Regions from separate parts of the Pseudoalteromonas sp. SG41-2 genome, predicted to be linked through region 4. Evidence: predicted binding sites of a transcription regulator. Region 4 holds the regulator's gene; each other region holds the start of a gene.

Region 1 (3,215 bases), on a different contig from region 4:
TTTACGGTAGCTATTTGCTTATTCAAGCTGCTAATATTTTGAATTAATGTATTCGCTTCATCAGAAAATATTTCTAACTGATCATTCACGATATTTTTTTGATTAAATACAATGCCTGATAAGCGATCCATTTGATCAATCAAATTTTTTGCATCCGTCATTACGAGCGATCGTGCAACTGAGGATGATGGCTGATTTAAACTTTCCTGCACATTATTGAATAACGAATTCATACTAGTCGATAGACTATTGGATTCTTGAGAAAACAAACTATCAACCCGGCCAGCCTCAGTCACAAATTGGTCGAAAAAGGTTTTATTTGAGGTATCACGATTGAGTTGCTTTTGTGCAAACTCATTTAATAAACGATAGGTTTCTCCACGACCGACTTGGTTATCAATCATGGTCATATGCTCTGTACGCTCGCGTACATAACCTACCGTATTAACATTGGTAATGTTCTTACTGGTGGTTTGCAGTAACTCAGAGCTAGCTCGAACTCCTGAGCTTGCAATGTCAAATAAGTTAAACGACATGTTAATTTACTCCTTGGCGAACCAATGATGTCGCCAATGTCTTAAGCTCTGTGTGGTTTAGCACTTGCTTAATTTTGTCAGCGTAATTGGGGTCAGTGGCATAACCAGCTTTTTGTAATGAATCTAAAAAGGCAGCCGGTTTTGCGGTATTTTGTAGCGCTTCTTGGTAACGTGGGTTTTCTATCAAAAACTGCACAAAGTCATTCACACTCTCTTTAATAGAATCATATGCACGAAAACTAGCTTGTTTTTTAACTGGTGTGCCTTGCTCAAATTCAAGCGTCATTTTGTTGGCTTTCTCACCTTGCCAGCTTTTATCTGATTTAATATTGAATAAATTAAAGCTGCTATTACCATCACTTTTATTAATGATATGTTTCCCCCAGCCAGTCTCAAGAGCTGCTTGTGCAACCATCACAGCGGGGTTCAAACCAATTTTCTCAGCAGCTGTTTTGGCATGTTCCCAAACACTACTGATAAAATCTTCTGCATTTTCAAACTGAGGTTTTTGCGCTGTTGATGAGCTGCTATTGACAGCCTGAGTGTCAGCCGCCTTATCAGCATTCTTGCTGGTTGCACGTTGATCACTGGTAAAATCATCGACGGTGCGCAGCACTGAACTAGGGGTAAATTTTTTCCCGTCAGGAGAGAGTTGTTGCACTATGAGATCGGCTAAGCCCAATGAACCTTTTGAAGATAAATCAACCGATAACTGTTGATCATGCATTTCTTCAAAAAACTTTACTCCACTGGAGTTAAAAGGGCTGTCTTCGTCTTCAAACGCTTCGTTTGCTTTACGCATACTTTTTAAAAGCATTTGCGTAAAAATAGATTCAAATTGTGCCGCTGCTTTTTTTAGCGCTTCTTTTGATGCTTCAGGCGAGGCACCACTTTTTAAGGCATCTTGACGTAATGTATTGAGATTGCCTAAATCAAAGAAGTTTTGTTTATCGAGATGATTAGTATCCATCAGCAATTTGACACAGTGATTAATAATAGTATTAACAATGCAATAATTAAGCCAATGCGAGTTTGCGAGTTTGCGAGTTTGCGAGTTTGCGAGTTTGCGAGTTTGCGAGTTTGCGAAAGTATAAAAGCGTTGATTAATTATGCAAGTCAAGGCCCCCTAAATGCAAGTTAACGCAAACTTAGGGGGTCAATATGGTTTAAATAACCACGAGTTGACCGCTAATGGCACCCGCTTCTTTTAATGCTTCTAGTATCGCCATTAAGTCACCAGGCGCTGCTCCAACTTCGTTAATTGCGCGCACTAAATCGTCAAGGCTAACACCGGGGTTAAATACAAAGGCCCGAGAATCATCTTCGTTAACATCAATAATACTTTGATTAGTAACGGCAGTTTCCCCTTCACTTAATGCGTTAGGCTGCGATACATTTTGCTGTTCTGCGATCGTAACGGTAAGACCACCATGGGTAATTGCCGCCGCTTGTAACCGCACGTTTTTGCCGATCACTATGGTGCCAGTGCGTGAATTTACAATAATTTTTGCCGAAGTATCGGCAGGTTTAAACTCTAAGTTTTCAAGCGTAGACAAATAAGCAACACGCTGCGACGCATCACGCGGGGCAATAACACGAATTGAAGCGGCATCAAGGGCATGTGCACTGTCTGGGCCGATAAGCTCATTAATGGTTTGCTCCAAACGTTTAGCAGTAGTGAAATCAGGACGATTTAAATTAAAAGTTATGTAATCACCTTGCATAAAAGGACTTTTAATTGCCCGTTCAACCGTTGCGCCATTTGGAATACGTCCTACCGTGGGCGTGTTCATTACGATCTTACTACCATCAGCTCCTTCGACACCTAACCCGCCAACAATTAGACTACCTTGCGCGATAGCATAAGTATTTCCATCAACCCCTTTCAAAAAGGTTTGTAGTAATGTTCCACCACGTAAGCTACCCGCACTACCAATTGACGATACAGTAATATCGATTGTCTGCCCTGGCTTTCTAAATGCAGGTAATTCTGCATGCACAGCAACCGCTGCTACATTTTTGATTTTGGGTTTTAAATTCGATGCCATGGTAATACCAAAACTATTTAGCATGGCTTTAAAACTTTGTTCAGTAAAACGACTTTGCTCACCGGTGCCAGGTAAACCTACTACCAGACCATAACCAACTAACTGGTTTGAGCGAACACCTTCAACCATTGAGACATCCTTGATACGTTCAGCGCTAGCAATAGAATGCCAAGCTAATAAACATATACACAGCAACGCTTTCAAGCTATTCATATCAACATCCTTTAAAAAGGGAACAGAGAGCTAGTGAAGAATCGAGTTAACCATCCTGCCGTTTGAGTCTCTTGCATTTGCCCTTTACCAGAATACTGAATACGCGCATTTGCGATTCTGTTAGAGGTCACAGTATTATCTGCAGTAACATCTTGCGGGCGAACAAGACCTTCCAAACGAATAAATTCTTCGCCGGAGTTTAAAGTCAGCCATTTTTCACCACGGATCACTAAATTACCATTAGGTAATACCCGCATAACATTTACGGAAATATCACCAAATAAACTATTAGATTGATTTGACTTAGTATCACCTTTGAATTTAGCACCGCTGCCCACACCAAACTGAATACTATCGCCACCAATATTAACCGGTAGTCCGCCTAATCCAATGACAGGATCTAAGCTGGCATCACTTT
Region 2 (3,215 bases), on a different contig from region 4:
CCCACCTTGCGCTAGTAAAGTAGTAAAAGGTGCAGCATTAGCGACAATTAAACTATTGGTATGTATTTGCTGCGGCTCGTTATCATCTAGCTGTACGGTGAAATCTTGGGCTTTTTGTTCACCCAAAGCTTGCCAGAAGCCCTGTAAATATGCGAACTGACCAAGCTCATTTTTAGTATCCCGATCGGCTTTTTCAATCATGTGTTGTTCAAAGCCAATCCCTGCTAACAACAACATCAACTCACCATTGCAATATGCTGTATCCATTTGCTTGGTTTGCCCTTCAATAATCAAATCACATGCTACTTCCACAGGGATCAACTTTGACTTAATTCCCATTAACACATGTGCTAGAGCATTGGCCGTGCCAAATGGGATAATACCTAATTTACAGTCTGTGTTTACCAAAACACTTGCCACTTCTGCCACTGTGCCATCGCCGCCGCAGGCGATGATCATATCTGGTTTATCAGCTATCGCTTGTTTGGCCAACACAATCCCATTTTGCTCGACTGATGTGATCATCACTTTTAAGTTATAATAAGCAGATAAACGCGCAACAATTAAATGCTCTTTTTGCTGCCATAACTTAGTGCCGGAAACTGGATTAGCAATTAATACCGCTTTATTTTTGATTAATAACTCACCCTTTTTATGGCGTTTAACTAGTTGACGCAGTTGGTGTTTATTTAAATTAGCGGTTTCGCGTGTTTCTTTTATTTGCGCAAGCACTTGATGTACATCAGCCTCCTTATTTTGACTGAGTAAATAAGCCGCCATCACAAACACTGAACGACCACGACCCAACGCACAATGCACCACCACACGACGATTATCTTTAATATGATGGGCAATCCAGTTAATCGCTTGATTAAGCTGCGAACGTGTTGGGACTCGATGATCAAGCACTGGGATATTTAAATAGTTTATGTTTTCTTGTGTTGATGACCATTCAAGTCCATCAAATTCACAGGTTACATCTAAAATCGCGGTAATACCGTTATCTTTTAAAGTATCTATATCTGAAGGGAATAAGCGACAGGCTAAAAATAAGTGTTCGTTAATTTGTTGTAATGGCGGTACTTTATCGTGCTTTCGGCTCCACGCGTTATAAACTTGTGCCCCCAATAAAAAAGGTATGAAAGCCCAACGAATGTAAAACGGGATAACACCGTTTTCTCGTTTACGAAAAATTTTTGCAATATTAAAAAAATAGGCACCGCTTACCAGTAATAGAGATAAAGCCGTCCAATAGAATAGCAGCGAAAAATAGCTAGGACTAACCTGCCACCCCATAATGATAAATACAATTGCCAGTAATAAGTAACTTATTGCGGCCCACATAAACGCTCCTTTTGTCGTTAGTTATACCCAAACAGAAATGCAATCTATGCGCCACTAATAAAATTTCACAGAAATAAATATTCATATATATTTCATAGCATTAAGATATCAACTGATTAGTTTAGTGATACTTCCTGTGTTTACATACGTTATTTTTACACACCTTTGCAGCTAACTTACACAGTTGAAAGTATAGATTATTAAATAATTTAGACCATAAAAAAGCCTAGGTTATAAATAACCTAGGCTTTTTATAAAAACATATCGTTTAACTTTACACGTCGATTTTGGTTAACCAGCCATGGGTGTCTGGTGCTTTACCCCATTGAATATCGTTAAGGGCTTGGCGCAAACGCATTGTCGTTGGCCCTGCTTCACCACTGCCCACTTTGTATTCTTTATCATTATGAATAAAAGTACCCACTGGGGTTAATACCGCAGCAGTGCCAGATAAAGCAGCTTCAGTACCCGGTTTTGCAGCACGCTCAAGTAATTCAGTGACTGTAAAATTGCGCTCGGATACTGTCATACCTAAATCTTTAGCTATGGTTAAAATACTGCTGCGCGTCACGCCATGTAAAAAGGTGCTATCTAGCGCTTTAGTAATAATTTCATTACCATCAATTAAAATAAAGTTTGCGGCACCAGTTTCTTGTACATCACCGCCTGGGCAGAATAGAATTTGGTCGGCTTGATGTTGCAAGCGTGCTGCCGTAATGGGTGCTAATGCACTAGCGTAGTTACCACCACTTTTGATCATACCCATGTGCGGGGCACAGCGCATACCATCTTCTTCTAGTAATACTCGCAGCGCAGTCGCGCCACCAGCAAAGTAATCACCCACAGGTGATAATAGCACATACAATAATGAACTTAATGACGGCACAGCCGCTTTACCAATGGCAGCTTCAGTACCGATATGAGTTGGACGAATATACATAGAGCCCGGTGGTAACGGCGTTTCATCAGCATACTGGCGGACAATATCAATGATCATTTTTTCAAGCTTGGCTCCATCAACTTCAGGTAAGCTTAATAAATGCGAGCTTTGTTTCATGCGGGCAATGTTAGCGTCCATGCGGAAAATATAGACTGAGCCGTCTTCATGGCGAAATGCTTTTAACCCCTCAAAACATGTACTTGAATAGTGAAGAACATGTGCACCAGCATGAAGTTCAATTTTATCTGACGGAACAACAGAGCTTTCGCTCCAAGCGTTATCAGTAAAACGTGCTTGAATCATCTGCGGCATAAATACGGTACCGAATGCGGCCATTTTAATCTCTCTTATGTGGTCTACTTTTACCCCATTGTATGACATTCATGCACTGTTTAACCATAACTAAAACAAGGCATTTATTGGAAGTAACAGGATTTTTTGCAATTTCGTCAGTATTTAACTTTGGTAGGTCCTATTATTCTGCTTTGCGGCGTCATTTCCAGCTCTCTAAACGATGAATGTAGGACTGCAGTCTCAGATATAAAACTGATCGCCGCAACTTGATAAGCCGTATTTTACTGCTAGGCTAACTGGTGGAAAAGCATGAAAATAATGATAAGCACCCATCATTTAGTTGGTTTTTTGCATCCATTTTACATCATCATACGTTTACTAACTGACAATAATAATAGGAACTCTATGGAAACCGACGAATTATTACCTCTACTAAGTGCAACCGCGCAGGGCAATAAACAGGCATTTGCTAAATTGTATAATGCCACAAGCGCAAAGCTGTTTGCGATCAGCTTAAAAATGTTAGGCAATCGTGCTCATGCCGAGGAAGCGCTGCAAGATGCATTTGTGAAAATTTGGCACAATGCATCTGATTATCAAGTAACCAAAGGCACAGTGATCAGCTGGATGATCAGCA
Region 3 (3,215 bases), on a different contig from region 4:
GCTCAGTTAACTCACACCCTGCGAGCCCTAAGGTTGTAATGCAAACTACTAAAATGGCATTTAAACGCACGCCCATGCTAATTAACTCCTTGGTTTTTATTGGTTGGAGGGATGATTGGGATTTGAATTATAAAACGACAGCCTTGTGGCTCATTATGCTCAACGTGTAAAGTACCCATCAATTGCTCAACAGACTCTTTTACAATGGTGAGCCCTAAACCACTACCTTGAGCGGTTATATCTTTAGCATTCTTACCTTGATAAAAGGCACTGAATATATGTGATTTCTCTTGCTCTTTAATACCGGTGCCTTGATCGCTAACGCTCATAGTCAAAGTACGACCAGCTAATGACAGAGCAATATTGACCGCCTGTCCTGCTGGTGAAAACTTTAAGCCATTAGAGATCAACTGAATTAAGATCATTTCAACAAGCTCTGCAGCAATTTCCAGTGGTTGCTCGGGTAACTCACAATGCCAACATAAGCTTTGCTTACGCGCCACTAAACGATGTTCAAAATGGCTGTTTATCTTGGTTATTAATTGCGAGAATTCCAGCTCACTTAAGTCTTCTTTGCTGCTGCGAATCGCATTGTAACTAAGTAAACTATCGATCATAGCGCGCAAACGCACCATGCTCTGGGTAATTAACGCCAACACCGCTTGCTGCTCTTTGTTAATTGGCCCAACGATTTCATCGGCAAGTAAGTCAGTGCCCTCAACCATTGACGCTAATGGAGTTTTCAATTCATGGGTAACATGGCGTAAAAAAGTATCTTTTTGTTGCTCTAATTGATGCAACTGCTCTTGCACCCATTGTAATTTATTTCCTAGTTCAACCAACTCAGCAGAGCCTTGTACAGCTATTTTTTGTTGCCAATGACCTTGCCCAAGCTTATCAATAACCGACGTTAATCCTTTTAAGCGACCACTTATACGCCATAAAAAACCACCACCTACTAGTAAAGTTAATGGGATAAGTGCTATTAACCAATTGATAAATGAGCTTTGCAAAGCTTTTAACTGTTGCTGATTTTTAGTTATTTGCAGCTCATTTTGATCTCTTAGCCACACCGTTTGACGCGCAATTAATTCACTCACAGGAATAAACAATTGCGCATCTTGTTGTCCTTCAGTAACGAGTTGAGTATGCGCTAATTGCAATACCTGTGCGAGTTGCTGCCATTGCTTAATATACTCCCCCGTAGAACTTATAAAAGTTAGTTCATCAATGCTTTGTAGTGATGATTGCCACTTATCAACAATCAATTCATCGAGTGATTCGCTTTTCAGCACCCAGTTTTGTCGCGTTGCACGCTCTAAGCTATTGAGGTCTTGCTTAAGATTATTAAATGACTTGGTAATTTGATAATTTTCACTGACGATTTGTTGAGTTACTGCTAGCTGTTTATTCAGCGCATTTAAAAATACAATCACTACCAGTGATAATGGCAGCAGCGATAACAAAGTACTAAACAAAAACTGGCCTATTAAATTGGGTCGCCAACTAAGTAATGCACTGTACTTTTTAGCGAATGAGGCCATTATCGCTACTCCTTTAGTTAAATGTCTGATTATGGAAGGTGTTACTTATACACTAGCTGAATCAATAAGAATAATGAATAAGGCGAACTGTGTAGCGCTATATAAAGCGACTGACGCTAAATTGAAACAACTTAACCAACTGTTTTTTAAAAACTTAATCAATACCCGTTAAAAGTTGTTGCAAAAAAGACACACTGCCCAGTCATTTTTTCCCACTTATTATCATGCCAAAACATTAAGTCACTGATATTTTTACAATAAAAAAATTGGCATCGTTCTTGTAACATCCGTATCAACGACTGTTTATAAGGAAATAATATGAAAATATTAACACCGCTGTGCTTATGCATCAGCCTACTGCTTAGCTTTAACAGCTTTGCCATTGATGTCGAGGCCACCTTCGCAGAACTTGATAAAGACAGTAATGGCACATTGAGTGAAGCAGAAGCATCTGAAGATGCGGTATTACACGAAAGTTTTGAGCAAATTGACAAAGATCAAAATGGTCAAATTTCATTTGCTGAGTTTAAACAATTTTTGCAATAATTTTCCCAAAGGAAACACTGCTATGAAACAACTTATCGCCGCTTTTTCACTGATGTTTTTAGTCATTAGCGCCACTGTTTTAGCATCACAATTAAACGTTAAGTTTGCGCAATTAGATACCGACTCTGACGGACAAATTTCATTGCTTGAAGCCAAGCAAAACAACACGCTATTAAAGCAGTTTACTGATCTTGATGATAATAACGACGAGCAGTTATCTGAGCAAGAGTTCGCAAAGTTTAAATTTTAAAAGGCTTTAAAGTATTTGCCATAATCCCGGAGGGAATGTGTAAACGGATTTAATGTTGGGATTTAAATTATGGCAAATGCTTTATTCTTTTTGTTGGTAGGATGTAAATAATGAAAAGCATATTAATAATATTAAGTGTGTCGCTAGCCACCAGTTTTAGCGCAATGGCACTGGATGTAAAACAACGTTTTGATCATTTAGATAGCAATAAAGATGGCTATTTAACGCATAATGAGCTTGAACCACAACCACAATTGTTGAGTAACTTTAAACGTTGGGACAAAAACCAAGACAATAAAATTTCCCTATCTGAATTTAAGCGTTTTTTAACTAATAATCTAGATTAACGAGTTTCCCCAATGAAATTTTGTACACAACTGGGACTAAGTTTGTTATTTGTCAGTAGCTGTTGCAGTTTTGCAACAACTGATAATATAGCAGAACAATTCAAAAACTTAGACCGCGATAAAGACGGTCTTATCACGCGTTCAGAGTCAGCAAAAGATCCTGCCCTGTGGTCTCGTTTTAAAAACTATGACAGCGATAAAGATGGTAGATTATCACTGTCTGAATTTACTCTATATGCAAATAAATGAATAGCTAATTCATCAGCATAGTTGAAATGCACAACGATAAATAATTTATTATATTTAATTTGCAGACTCAGTATTCTCTGTTACTGTTTAACTAACAAAAGCAGAAAAAGAATTCTAACAATGAAATGCTTACTCGCCTGTTTAATCACTTTATCTTTACCTGTGCTAGCTGATACCACGGTGATCTACAATGCTAACGGTTACACTCCAACTTACAGTGGCCAATTACAGCAATTTTCTACACTGGTTATTAAAGATGGCAAAGTAGTAAAAGTAGGA
Region 4 (3,215 bases):
GCGCGAAGATTTAGGCGATAACAAACAACTACTTGTCGCAACTGGCAGTCCGGCTTACTTTGAAGAAAAACAAACTGATGGCACAGTAATGAGTGCCAGTGCTGATGAAGTCCGTTACGATGTCGCTAAGCGCTATTTAACCTTGGTTGGCAATGCACAAGTCACTCAGGCAGGTCAAAAAATCAATGCCAAAAGCATTACCTATGATATGGACCAGCAACTGATCAGTGCTGAAAAAGGCGCAAGCTCAAGCGATCGTGTGCACACCATTTTGGTACCAGTAGACAGTAAAAAAGACAAATCTAAAGGGCAGCCATGAGTACATTAAAAGCTGAATTTCTAGCAAAAAGCTATAAAGGTCGCCAAGTTGTAAAAAGCGTGGGTTTAGAAGTTAGCGCAGGCAGCATTGTTGGCTTATTGGGTCCTAATGGCGCTGGTAAAACCACCACCTTTTATATGATTGTGGGTTTAGTTCCAAGCGACAAAGGTAAAATCAGTATTGATGATAATGACATCACCTTACTGCCAATGCACAGTCGCGCACGGTTAGGGATTGGCTACCTGCCACAAGAATCATCCATCTTCCGTAAATTAACTGTTTATCAAAACCTGATGGCTATTTTAGAAACTCGTAAAGAGCTGAATAAACAAGCCAGAGAAGAAGCGCTCGACAGCTTACTTGATGAGTTTAGCATTCAACATATCCGCGACAGCCAAGGTATGGCATTATCTGGCGGTGAACGTCGTCGAGTTGAAATTGCACGCGCTTTAGCCGCAAACCCAAAATTTATCTTACTTGATGAGCCTTTTGCTGGCGTTGATCCTATTTCAGTGTTAGATATAAAGAAGATTATTGAACACCTTAAAAACCGTGGTATTGGCGTGCTTATTACCGACCACAATGTACGAGAAACCCTTGATGTTTGTGAAAAAGCCTACATAGTTTCTCATGGGGAGTTAATTGCATCAGGTACCCCTGAGCATGTACTCGCCGACCAAACAGTCCGCGATGTTTACCTGGGCGAGCAATTTAGGCTATAAAGCCACGCTCGGCTAAGTATCTGCTAGACTTAACGATGATAACAATAAAAGGATTGTTAGAGATACATGAGGCAATCACTCCAGCTGCGCATGGGCCAGCAACTTACAATGACACCACAGCTGCAACAAGCAATTCGCTTATTGCAACTCAGTACATTGGATCTCCAGCAAGAAATTCAAGAAGCGCTCGACAGCAATCCATTGTTAGAGCTAGAAGAACATGAATATTCAGACGACACGGCTGGTAAAAACGAACAAAAACAAGATAACGATGACTTAACCGTTAGCGCATCAGCAGACGACAAGCCAAGCGAATATGAACAAGAAAGTAGCGAAGCATTAAGTAAAGAGACCTTAAGTGACGAAATGGCTATGGACGTCACCTGGGACGAATACATGAGTGCTGCGCCAAATACGTCATCTGGGCCAATGCCTGAAGATGAGTCAATTTATCAAGGTGCCTCAACTGAAACCTTGCACGAATATCTAATGTGGCAATTACAACTCACACCTTTTAGTCCAACCGATGAAGCCATTGCCATTGCGATTGTTGAAGCCGTTGACGATTCAGGTATTTTAACCTTGAGCTGCGAAGACATCGCAGAAAGCTTAAATCAAGGTAATAACGAAGAAGAAATCGAACTCGACGAAGTGCAAGCAGTGTTAAAACGCATTCAGTTGTTTGACCCTGTTGGTATTGCTGCGCGCAGCCTACAAGAATGTTTATGTATTCAATTAAATCAATTTGATCCTGCAACTCCTTGGATTAGCGAGACAAAAATGATTTTAACTGATCATATCGATTTATTAGCTAGTCGTGACTATCGCACTTTGATGAAAAAGACTAAGCTTAAAGAAGATGAACTAAAAGAAGTAATGACACTGATCCACAGCCTTAACCCAAAGCCTGCGGATACCATAGTACGCGAAGAATCAGAGTATGTTATTCCTGACGTTTCGGTGAAAAAAATTAAAGGTCGCTGGGTGGTTGAACTCAATCCAGACAGCATGCCAAAAATTAGAGTGAACAGCCAATATGCGGCGATGTCACGCTCTGTAAAATCAAGCACTGACAGCCAATTTATACGCTCGCATTTGCAAGAAGCTAAATGGTTTATTAAAAGCCTAGAAAGTCGTAACGAGACGTTACTCAAAGTAACCAACTGCATTGTTAAACAGCAGCAAGGATTCTTTGAGCATGGCCCTGAGGCCATGCGCCCTATGGTACTAAACGACGTTGCCGAAATGGTTGAGATGCACGAATCAACAATTTCTCGTGTAACCACCCAAAAATACATGCATACCCCTCGTGGTATATTTGAGTTAAAATATTTTTTCTCGAGCCATGTAAGTACTGAGAACGGCGGCGAATGCTCATCGACAGCCATTCGAGCATTGATCAGAAAATTGATCAGTGCAGAAAACTCAGCGAAACCATTGAGTGATAGTAAAATTGCAGATATATTGGCAGAGCAAGGTATCAAAGTAGCTAGACGGACTATTGCAAAATACCGCGAGTCACTGGCTATTCCACCGTCAAATCAACGTAAAAGTTTGATTTAAGGCGTAAAATCACAAGAGGAAAATGCTTATGCAACTAAATTTAACTGGTCGTCATGTAGAAATTACTGATTCATTAAGAGACTATGTAAACAATAAGTTTGCCAAGCTTGAAAGGCATTTTGATCATATCAATAATGTCCATGTCATTCTTGATGTAGAAAAGCTAAGCCAAAAAGCAGAAGCCACATTACATGTCAGTGGCGCTGAATTATTTGCCTCAACTGAGCACCAAGACATGTATGCAGCCATTGACGGACTAATCGACAAACTTGACCGTCAGGTAATTAAACACAAAGAGAAGCACGCTCGACACTAACACTATGAAATTAAGCTCACTTATTTGCCAGGACTGCAGTAAAGCTGCGGTCCTTTTTAATAGCAAAAAACGGATCATTGAATTTATCAGCCAATTGGCTCATGAACAACTTCCTCAGCTATCACAACAAGAAATCCTCAACGCACTACTGTCGAGAGAAAAACTAGGTAGTACGGGTATTGGTCGTGGTATTGCTATTCCTCATGGCCGTATGAGTGGTGTTGAAAACCCGCTAGCAATAATTATAGTGAGTGAATCACCGATTGATTTTGATGCGATAGATAATCGCCCAGTT

What was found. The regulator sigma-54, encoded in region 4, starts transcription at its own class of promoters, with help from an activator protein. The targets are predictions, from matches to a motif close to GTTGGCACGNNNNTNGNNT.
Region 1: the regulator sigma-54 is predicted to act here: its motif matches at 1,544-1,562, upstream of flgJ (flagellar assembly peptidoglycan hydrolase FlgJ).
Region 2: the regulator sigma-54 is predicted to act here: its motif matches at 1,382-1,400, upstream of H5186_RS11245 (diacylglycerol kinase family protein).
Region 3: the regulator sigma-54 is predicted to act here: its motif matches at 1,810-1,828, upstream of H5186_RS03850 (EF-hand domain-containing protein).

Annotation. Positions count from the first base shown of each region.
Region 1 is NZ_JACJFK010000006.1:136,578-139,792, forward strand. Features, by position in the region: gene H5186_RS06960 (FlgK family flagellar hook-associated protein) at 1-536, opposite strand, end outside; gene flgJ (flagellar assembly peptidoglycan hydrolase FlgJ) at 538-1,506, opposite strand; gene H5186_RS06970 (flagellar basal body P-ring protein FlgI) at 1,703-2,797, opposite strand; gene flgH (flagellar basal body L-ring protein FlgH) at 2,809-3,215, opposite strand, start outside.
Region 2 is NZ_JACJFK010000012.1:48,911-52,125, forward strand. Features, by position in the region: gene H5186_RS11245 (diacylglycerol kinase family protein) at 1-1,344, opposite strand, end outside; gene H5186_RS11250 (branched-chain amino acid aminotransferase) at 1,619-2,620, opposite strand; gene H5186_RS11255 (sigma-70 family RNA polymerase sigma factor) at 2,984-3,215, shown strand, end outside.
Region 3 is NZ_JACJFK010000003.1:241,725-244,939, reverse strand. Features, by position in the region: gene H5186_RS03860 (hypothetical protein) at 1-76, opposite strand, end outside; gene H5186_RS03855 (HAMP domain-containing sensor histidine kinase) at 78-1,547, opposite strand; gene H5186_RS03850 (EF-hand domain-containing protein) at 1,863-2,090, shown strand; gene H5186_RS03845 (hypothetical protein) at 2,113-2,340, shown strand; gene H5186_RS03840 (EF-hand domain-containing protein) at 2,451-2,687, shown strand; gene H5186_RS03835 (EF-hand domain-containing protein) at 2,700-2,936, shown strand; gene H5186_RS03830 (amidohydrolase) at 3,057-3,215, shown strand, end outside.
Region 4 is NZ_JACJFK010000037.1:9,875-13,089, reverse strand. Features, by position in the region: gene lptA (lipopolysaccharide transport periplasmic protein LptA) at 1-319, shown strand, start outside; gene lptB (LPS export ABC transporter ATP-binding protein) at 316-1,041, shown strand; gene H5186_RS20595 (RNA polymerase factor sigma-54) at 1,108-2,604, shown strand; gene hpf (ribosome hibernation promoting factor) at 2,633-2,920, shown strand; gene ptsN (PTS IIA-like nitrogen regulatory protein PtsN) at 2,925-3,215, shown strand, end outside.